Regions from separate parts of the Sinorhizobium sp. P24N7 genome, predicted to be linked through region 1. Evidence: predicted binding sites of a transcription regulator. Region 1 holds the regulator's gene; each other region holds the start of a gene.

Region 1 (3,275 bases):
TCTTCCGTAGGAAGTCGGTATTTTCATAGCGTTAGCTCGTCACTCCGACGGAGCCCGACGAAGTCGGCGCCGCGAAGGCCGTCCGGGTTTCCCAAGACGAGCATCGCCTACTTTACAGCACTGTGGAGAGAAAAATGGCGCATCTGATCGGTGGCATCGCCCCTTGGCTCGGGCTGGACAACCACATCTTCGGAACGAACGATCCGGATATTATCTTCGGAGACCCGTTCACGACCGGCAATAGCCTAGGAGTCTCCGAAATCGGCGGCTTCCTGTCTTCGGGGCAGGGTGGCCGCGACAGCCTTGACGGCCTTGGGGGCAACGACACGCTCTTCGGCGACGCTTGGACGATCTCCAATCAGGGGCGTGGTGGCGACGACCAGCTCGACGGCGGCGCCGGCGACGACACGCTGTACGGCGATGCCTTCCAGATCGATGCGATTGATTCCGCTATCGTCGCCGGAGGGAATGATCGTCTCTCGGGCGGCAAAGGCAACGATACACTCTATGGCGATGGCTACGATTGCCTCAGCGGACGTGGTGGAGACGACTGGCTCGACGGCGGCGCCGGAGACGACAGTCTCTCGGGCGACGCTTTCTCCCTGGGCGATTTTTTCGTTGGCGGGAACGATCGACTCCAGGGCGGAGAGGGCCATGACAAACTCTACGGCGATGGCCTCGACCAGGGCGTCGTGGAATCCGGCATTGGCGGCAACGACCACCTCTATGGTGGTTCGGGCAATGACTTTCTCGTTGGAGACATTCTTTTCTCACGTGGCGGCAGTGGCGGCGACGACCTGCTCGACGGAGGCAAAGGCAATGATGTCCTGTATGGCGATGCAGAGGTCGGCGTGGACACCGCGGGTGGGAACGACCTCTTGATCGGCGGCACCGGTAACGATCAGCTCTGGGGTGATGGTCGACTGACCGCAGGCTTCGCGGTCGAGACCGGTGCCGATCAGTTCCTGTTTTCACGAAACAGTGGTCGGGATGAGATCTTCGACTTCGAATTGGACAAGGACGTCATCCAAATCGCTGGCTATGGCTACGACGACTTCGCTGATTTTTTGCCCAACATCGGCAACGATGCTGACGGGAACGCTGTCCTGCAGTTGAATGGCACGGTCGATCAGGTCACTCTGATCGGCATCCACGCTGCCGACCTCAGCGCTGCCAACTTCGTCTTTGCGGGCGCGGAGTTCGCCTTCGTCTGACGCAGGTAAGATTTGTCGGTAACAAAGCTGAATAGGGGTGGTTTTTTGGAGGCCTCGCCCGGAATTGAACCGGGGTACAAGGATTTGCAGTCCTCTGCGTCACCACTCCGCCACGAGGCCTCTACGATTTGCGATTTTCAAATCGTGGCGCGGATTTAGAATGATTGCCCGCAATCCGCAAGAGGGTACATTTGGAATAGGGTCTTTTTTATTCTGTATAAATATGGCTTCGGTTCTGTGGAGGCGTGGCCATAGCGCCCCAAGGCGCAATGCGCCCACTTCTAACGCTTTGAAATTGCGTACTTCCGTGGGAAACGCCTGCACACCTCGTCGGGAGGCTAGTGGTACCGCCGGATGAGGCCGACAAGCCTGCCTTGGATCTTGACCCGATCCGGACCGAATATCCGTGTCTCGTAAGCCGGATTGGCGGCTTCGAGCGCAATAGAGGCGCCCTTGCGACGGAAACGCTTCAGAGTTGCTTCCTCGTCGTCGATCAGGGCGACGACGATATCCCCGGGGGTGGCAGTGCTTCCGTTCCGGATGATCACCGTATCGCCATCGAGGATGCCGGCCTCGATCATCGAATCACCCTTGATCTCGAGAGCGTAGTGCTCGCCGCTGCCGATCATTTCGACCGGTACGGAAATATCGTGCATGTTGTTCTGGATTGCGGAAATCGGCACGCCGGCGGCAATGCGGCCCATGACCGGGACAGCGACCGACGCGATCTCGGCCGGGGGCGCTGGTTTCGGTGCGGGGGGCGGGGCCGCAGGCTTGCCCAGACTGCCTTCGATCACGCTCGGCGAAAAGCCGCGGCGGACCTGCGAAGCGCCGGCATATGCCTCCGGCAGCTTGATGACTTCGAGGGCCCGCGCGCGATTCGGTAGCCGGCGAATGAACCCGCGCTCTTCGAGTGCGGTGATCAGACGATGGATGCCCGATTTGGAGGCAAGGTCCAGGGCATCTTTCATCTCGTCGAAGGACGGCGGAACCCCGGATTCCTTCATTCGTTCATGAATGAACAGAAGCAATTCCTGTTGCTTGCGGGTCAGCATGGCGTCACTCCAGAATCGCGAAACAAATCAAGAACAGAACCTATCTGTTCCATATGTGTTCCGCAAGTGCCTAAAATTCCGTGAATACCGCTTGCTGCTGAATGCCTGTCCGCTTTCCATCCGGCGTGCGATGGCGATCGCTCGGAATCTGGGGGCAGGGGCGTACGCTCACTTACAGCGGCCGGCCCAGTCGCTCGCCTACGCCATGCTAATAGGCAAGCCGCAGTCCGCCCGGCGTAAGAACGTCGAATTCAGGCTCGGGATAGGGCCCGTACCACTGGGTATAGGTCGTGTTGGTCGAGCCTGTGCTGGCGCACCCCGAAAGGGCGAAGAGGGAAAAAATTACGGCTGCCACCAAAGATTTAACAGGCATGTTTTTCTCCACTCGCGGGAGTTGCCCAGACCTCGAACGGGTCAGACTAAAACTTTCTCTCAAATCAGCTTTTTTGGCAAGCGCAGCCGAGCCTCGGCATCGACCGAGCCCTGGCAGCCTGACGTCCGGCATCGGTCGAAGTTGCCCCAGGTAAGTTCTGTCACCTAGGTCTCCGGGCTGAACAAAAGAGGGGAATGGTGGACCGAACGGGAGAAAGTACGAACCAACTATGGCTGGCGGTCGTTGAAATGTCGTCGTGGGTGGACGTCTTAAAACACACGAGCCTACGTTAGGATCATTCGCGGCTCCGGCAAACGCCCCGGCCTCGCCGATAGTGCCGAAGCACATTGCATGCTGGACGCTCCACAAAGTCGAGACGCCGAATCAGAATCGATACCTGTGCATTGCGCAACTCGATCCACGGCCGGCGATCTGCTCGCATCAGAGCTTCCGGACTGACATCGTGATCTACTAGCCTAGAGGATTTTGATATCCATGCGTGGAGGGTCCGGACGCCAGCGGACGCCCCCTCCCACAATCTCGCCACTCGTTTCGGAGTTCACAGCGATAAATTGGACGTTGTGGGTCTCGAGTGCCGTCCGCAGCTTGTCGCTGGCTTTGGCGGTTAGCGGC
Region 2 (3,275 bases), on a different contig from region 1:
CGTGATCCTGTCGCCCGACTTCACCAGTATTTCCGTGAGATTTCCCGTTGCGGTCGGCGTCACCGTAACCGAGCGGATCGCTTCGCCGTTGCCGATCGCGTTCAGCCTGTCGTTGACGACGGCGCGCTCGGCAGGCTTAACGACGACCAGGGGGGCTTCCGCGAAGCCGCTGCGTCGACCCTGCCCGCGCTCGCCATTGCCCGAACCGCCCCCTGCCCCTTCGCCGTCCTTTGGTCCCGACAACGCATCGATCAACGGTTGCGAAACCCCGATCGCCGCCAAGGTCTCACCCGCGCCGGGCGCAAAGCGCACCCACGCGGCGCCCCCGACGGCGAGGACGACGACGCTGATCGCGAGCTGATTCCAAAAGCGCATTCATGTCTCCAAAAGAAAAGCTCTCCAAAAGAAAAAGCCCTCCAAAAGAAAAGGGCGCTCCAACGAGGCGCGCACCCGATGGAACGTTCCGATTTGCGCCGATTATCGTTGTTTGCAGACGTCCGGGCAATCTCGGAATGGCATCATTACGCAATTGTAACAAAAGCGATTTTGGTGGCGGCATGATGGCCCCTGCGCCCGTCCTGAACCGCACACGCTGGCGGCGGGTCGGCGGCATGTTTACAGCTTGCGTGGCTCGGCTATTCTGTTCGTCGCCGGCGGCTGTTTCGGGCCGGCTCTCGACACGAAGGGAGACGGCAATGTGCGATGCATGCGTCATCGAATCGGTCAAGCAGCGGATGATGTCGCGGCGGAGTTTGCTCCGTGCGGCCGCGGTCGGTACGGCAGGCATTGCCGCCGCCGGCATGGGGATCGCACCTCCGGCGCTTGCCGCCGGCCACGGCAGCGTCACCGATCTCACCCATGAACTTCATGAGGAGTTTCCGACTTTCTTCGGTCAGCAGCAATTCTTCCGGGAGCAGAAGTTCAAATATGCCGAACACAAGTTCAACCTGTTCGAACTTCGGGTGAACGAGCACACCGGGACTCATGTCGACGCGCCGCTGCACTTCTCCGCCGACGGCCTTTCAGTCGCCGAGTTGCCCCTCGACAAGCTGCTCGTGCCGCTCTGCGTCGTCGACATCCGCGAGAAGGCGGCCGCCGATCCGGATGCGCAGCTGACGCCGGACGACATCAAGGCGTGGATTGCGGCCAATGGAGACATTCCCGAAAACGCCTGCGTCGCCATGCTGTCGGGCTGGTCGGATCATCTCGGTACCGACAAGTTCCGCAATGCAGACACGGCCGGTAAGATGCATTTCCCCGGCTTTCACGTGGAAGCGGCCAAGTTCCTGATCGAGGACACGAAGGCAGCCGGCATCGCCGTCGATACCCTCTCGCTCGATCACGGCATTTCGCCCGATTTCGCCACCCATTACGCCTGGCTGCCGGAAGGCCGCTGGGGCCTCGAGGCGGCCGCCAATCTCGACAAGGTGCCGGCCAAGGGCGCGACGCTGGTCCTCGGCGCACCAAAGCACCGTGGCGGCACCGGCGGCCCGGCCCGCGTCTTCGCCCTCGTTTGAAACGCATGGAGTAAGCATGAGCACTGTGGCGCCGCCATCCGGTCCCGAATCCGACCCACGCGTCAAGGCCGTCTTCGACGACATCCGGGCGACTCGGAAATCGGACTTCATCAACAATATGTGGCTCTGGCTCGCCTTCGACCCCGAACTGCTGGAGCGGACCTGGGCGGAGGTCAAGGCGGTAATGGCGACGCCTTCGGCGCTCGACCCGCTGGTGAAGGAAATGCTGTATATCGCGGTTTCCGTGAGCAATGGCTGCGGCTACTGCATTCATTCCCACACCGCCGCCGCAAGGACCAAGGGAATGACGGACGCCGAGCACGCGGATCTCCTGCGCGTCATTTCGCTCGCCGCCAAGACCAACCAGCTGGCGACGGCCCTGCAGGTCCCGGTCGATCCGGTGTTCGACGCGTCCGGCAAAACATAAACGGCGGCATGCCGACCTGAAAACATCAGTCTTTCCACAGGCATGCGCGAGCGGGCGAAGGTTCCGGAATAAAAGAAGAACATCCTTTCTGGCCTTTCGGTCCCGAATCACTACATTGGGCCGCATGACCAAAGGTTTTGACGATATTCCCTTTTTCGACGAGGAACCCGCGCCGCGGAAACCCGCCGCCGCCGGCGGCGGCATCGCGGCGCGCGCCATGGCCGCCCGCGACAAGGCGCAGCGACCGGACTATGTCTCCGGGCTCAACCCGGAGCAACGGGAGGCAGTCGAGGCGCTGGAAGGTCCGGTGCTCGTGCTCGCCGGCGCCGGCACCGGCAAGACGCGCGTTCTGACCACGCGGATCGCCCATATCCTTTCGACCGGCCGCGCCTATCCCTCGCAGATCCTCGCCGTCACCTTCACCAACAAGGCGGCGCGGGAAATGAAGGAGCGCATCGGCGTGCTCGTCGGCCACGCCGTCGAGGGCATGCCCTGGCTCGGCACCTTCCACTCGATCGGGGTCAAGCTCCTCCGCCGCCATGCCGAGCTGGTGGGTCTGCGGTCCGATTTCACCATCCTCGACACCGACGATGTCGTTCGACTTATCAAGCAGCTCATCCAGGCGGAGGGTCTCGACGACAAGCGCTGGCCGGCCAAGCAGTTCGCCGGCATGATCGACACCTGGAAGAACAAGGGCCTGGACCCGTCGCAAATCCCGGAAGGCGATGCCCGCGCCTTTGCCAACGGCAAGGGCCGCGAACTCTATGCCGCCTACCAGAACCGGCTGCTGACCCTGAATGCCTGCGATTTCGGCGATTTGCTGCTGCATCCGATCCGCATGTTCCGCGCCAATCCGGACGTGCTGAAGGAGTATCACGCCAAGTTCCGCTACATCCTCGTCGACGAGTACCAGGATACCAACACGGCGCAATATATGTGGCTGAGGCTGCTGGCCCAGCGGACGCAGGGTTCCGGGAAGAACAACCCCTCCCCAAGCCCTGCGGCGCCGCAGTCCAGCCCCTCCCCCTCGTGGGGAGCGGTTGGGGAGGGGCATTCCCCTGGCGCCGAAGAGAGAAAGCCCACCGTCAACATTTGCTGCGTCGGCGACGACGACCAGTCGATCTATGGCTGGCGCGGCGCCGAGGTGGACAACATTCTCCGCTTCGAGAAGGATTTCCCCGGCGCCAAGGTCATCAAGCTGGAGCGCAACTACCGCTCGACCGAGCATATCCTCGGCGCGGCGGCGCATCTGATTGCCCATAACGAGGGCCGGCTCGGCAAGACGCTCTTTACCGAGCGCACCAATCCCGACGACGAGAAAGTGCATGTTC
Region 3 (3,275 bases), on a different contig from region 1:
AGGCGATCGAGACCGTCGCCGTCGCCAGAATCTCCTCGAACAATGCCTCGCGCTGCTCCGCGCTCAAGAGCTTGCTATCGTTGAGGCCCGCCGGGATCGCCTCCGGATTGAGGATGACAGCCGCAGCGACGACAGGGCCCGCGAGCGGACCACGCCCGGCCTCGTCGGCGCCCGCCACCGGCCAGAGACCGTCGCGCTGCGCCGCGCGTTCGAACGCGAAATCCGGAACGGCCGGCGGAAGAGGGAAAAGAGGGGAATCGGGCTGTTTGCTGCGTGTCATGCGGGCGACATTGGCATACTCGCCCGATTCCCTTCAAGCCCCCGGCTCGGTTTGCGGCGGTTGCCGGGGAAGACCAGCACCGCCCCCGAGGCAAAGGGCGGACACTGGAAGTTTTAAGGCACATCGGCGGTCGAGATCGTGACGTTTTTTCAATCTCCGGTGCGATGGCCTGTCGAAAAGGTCTGCATCAAAGCAGCGACAGTTGAACCCCCATCCCGAGCGGCGGCACGAAGAGATCGCTGCGCAATTGCCGGCGCGTCAGATTGAGGCCGAGCCGCTTGGCGGCAAGCTCGAACCGACGGCCGATCTGCCAGGCATAAGGTCCGCTGCCCTTCATTCGTTTACCGAACTCGGCATCGTAATCCTTGCCGCCGCGCATGGAACGGATGAGCGACATGACATGCCGGTAGCGGTCCGGATAGTTTCTGAGAAGCCAATCACGGAACAGGGGGCTCACCTCCAGCGGAAGCCGGAGGAGGACGTAGCTCGCATCCGACGCGCCGGCCGTCTTCGCCGAATCGAGCACGCGCTCGATCTCGTGGTCGTTCAGCGCCGGAATGATCGGCGCGACCAGAACGCCAGCGGGAATGCCGGCCTCGGAAATTGCGCGTAGCGCCTCCAGCCGCTTGGTGGGCGTCGACGCCCGCGGCTCCATGCTGCGCGCCAGTTTCCGGTCGAGCGTGGTCACCGAAATCCCGACCCGGGCAAGCCCCTTTTCCGCCATCGGCGCCAGCAGGTCGATGTCGCGCGTCACCATGGCCGATTTGGTAACGATCATGACCGGATGATTGGCGTCCTTGAGCACCTCCAGGATCTGGCGCATGATCCGCCATTCCTTTTCTATCGGCTGATAGGGATCGGTATTTGTGCCGATCGCGATCGGACGGAGCTTATAGTCCGGCTTCGCCAGCTCGCGCTCGAGAAGACGTGGCGCGTCCGGCTTGGCGAAGAGCTTGGCTTCGAAATCGAGCCCTGCCGAGAGCCCCATATAGGCGTGCGTAGGCCGCGCGAAGCAGTAGATGCAGCCGTGCTCGCAGCCACGATAGGGATTGATCGATCGGTCGAAAGATATATCGGGAGAATCGTTGCGCGTGATCGCGGTCTTCGGCTTTTCTATCTGGACCTCGGTCTTGAACGGCGGCAGCTCCTCGAGCGTTTGCCAACCGTCATCGAAGACTTCGCGCGTCATCGGCTCGAAGCGTCCGGAGATGTTGAGGGCGGCACCGCGGCCGCGCCGACGATCGACGTCGATTCTGATGCCGGTTCCGGCGACGAGGGCTTCCGCCACATCCGCGCTGTTGCCTGGCGCATAGACGCCCTGCTTGAGTTGAGACAGATCGTTCACCGAAATCTCCCGGAACCATATTCGGTTCGCTTGGTGTTGATTATTTTCCTAGCGTAGAAGAGGGAACAAATCAAGAACAAATATTCAGCACAGATCCGGGGAAGGTCCGTGATCATCCCGCACCCTGTGCGGAACGGCGCTTGTAGCAATCTGCGCTGCGATGCGGTAGGAACGGCTATGCTGACGGTCATCATGGAAACGAAGGACAACGAAGCGGAGCTCGCACAGACGCTCTCGGCGCTCGTTGCCGGTGCGGTGGAAGGGCTCGTCAGCGATGTCATAATCCTGGACCACGGATCGACCGACGGCTCTCCCAGGATCGCGGATGCGGCCGGCTGCCGCTTCTGCCTCGACTGGGATCTCGGCGATGTCCTTCGTTCGGCCCGCGGCGAGTGGCTGATGCTGCTGGAGCCTGGTGCCCGCCCCATCGGTCGCTGGGTGGATGAATTGGCCGAATACGTCTCTCTGAACAGGAGCCCGGCGCAGTTTTCTCCCTCGCGAATGCATAAGCGCCCGCTTCTCAAGCGCCTGGCGCACAGGTCGCCGCCGCTGGAATCCGGATTTCTGATGCCGAAGGGTGATGCAGTCGCGGCTGCGCGCGGCAACATGCCGCTCAGCGGCCTTACGAGCGGACGAGCTGCCCGCAAACTTGCGACCGAGCTCGTCCCAGCCTGGGTCGCAATGGAGAACCGGTCGACCGGTGAACGGCATCGGACGCCTGATTCCAAGATGTGAGCTTGCGATAGGTTGTCCATTCGCCCCGCGACCGAGGTGTCGGGGGACCCGAATGGCATCGTTGTTGTCAGAGCGAGCGGACTGCAAGCGAGTTCAATTGCCAGGCCGAGTCGATCGAAATGTCGATGCTGACGTCATTGAGGAGTGCCCAGATGCGATCGGCCACGCCGACATAGATCCAGAGCTCGCGGCCAGCGGGGAAGGCCATCTCGGTGAAGAGGTTGATGATTCTTCGTTCCCCAGGAACGGCCTGGATTGAGGTGCCGGGGAAGCTCTCGCCATCGCCGCTGCAGTAGAGGCCCGAGGCGAACCACTGGTCGCTCACCTCGTTCGCCGGTTCGACATCCTCCCAGTTCCAGAACACAGCCAACACGAGGCGGCCGCGCGTCGTCGCGTGAAAGTCGGACCACCCGAACTCGTCGTAGGTCGAAATGTGATGGCGGCAGATGAGGGCCGACAGGTCGGCCTTGACTTGCAGTATCCCGGTGCGAAGCGTCTTGAACGGCACGAGATAGCCGTTCTCCCGATAGGCACAGAGAAGATCCACGTCGGAGGCATCGCTGTTGCGGGCGATCAGTTTCGATCCAAACCGGCCGGCACAGTCCAGATAGGAACTGTTCTCCACGATTGCTCCGTCGCCGGTTGCCTGATTCTGATCGAGTCTGTCCCAGCAACCTCCAAAGGGCGGGAGAAACAGCTTTTCCTTGTCCGGATCGGGCGCGACATACACGATCGGTGGCTGTTTGAAGATGTCGGTCACGCTGCCGACCACCGTTTCGTGGCGGTGGAAGGCTTCAGGGCTCTTCACCAACGCGCCGACTTCGCTATAGGCGCGCTTATGAAGCCGTTTGAGCGCGTTCAGATCAAGGTCGGCATTCCTGGCCTCAACGAACGACCTGTATCGAAGACCGGGGC

What was found. Region 1 encodes LexA, which represses DNA repair genes until DNA is damaged. Its sites were predicted from a motif close to TGTTCNNNNTGTGTTCNG; they were not measured.
Region 2: a site for LexA is predicted at 2,009-2,026, ahead of ACFHWW_RS10815 (ATP-dependent helicase). Genes of this name have one in related genera too.
Region 3: a site for LexA is predicted at 1,687-1,704, ahead of ACFHWW_RS14200 (PA0069 family radical SAM protein). Genes of this name have one in related genera too.

Annotation. Positions count from the first base shown of each region.
Region 1 covers NZ_JBHMIW010000014.1:43,792-47,066, reverse strand. The annotation lists gene ACFHWW_RS23210 (calcium-binding protein) at 135-1,214, shown strand; tRNA gene ACFHWW_RS23205 (tRNA-Cys) at 1,261-1,334, opposite strand; gene lexA (transcriptional repressor LexA) at 1,553-2,269, opposite strand; gene ACFHWW_RS23195 (hypothetical protein) at 2,478-2,642, opposite strand; gene ACFHWW_RS23190 (helix-turn-helix domain-containing protein) at 3,119-3,275, opposite strand, start outside.
Region 2 covers NZ_JBHMIW010000005.1:278,843-282,117, reverse strand. The annotation lists gene ACFHWW_RS10830 (efflux RND transporter periplasmic adaptor subunit) at 1-375, opposite strand, end outside; gene ACFHWW_RS10825 (cyclase family protein) at 696-1,517, shown strand; gene ACFHWW_RS10820 (carboxymuconolactone decarboxylase family protein) at 1,534-1,944, shown strand; gene ACFHWW_RS10815 (ATP-dependent helicase) at 2,069-3,275, shown strand, end outside.
Region 3 covers NZ_JBHMIW010000007.1:167,196-170,470, forward strand. The annotation lists gene ACFHWW_RS14195 (ribonuclease HII) at 1-280, opposite strand, end outside; gene ACFHWW_RS14200 (PA0069 family radical SAM protein) at 468-1,625, opposite strand; gene ACFHWW_RS14205 (glycosyl transferase) at 1,803-2,360, shown strand; gene ACFHWW_RS14210 (hypothetical protein) at 2,428-3,275, opposite strand, start outside.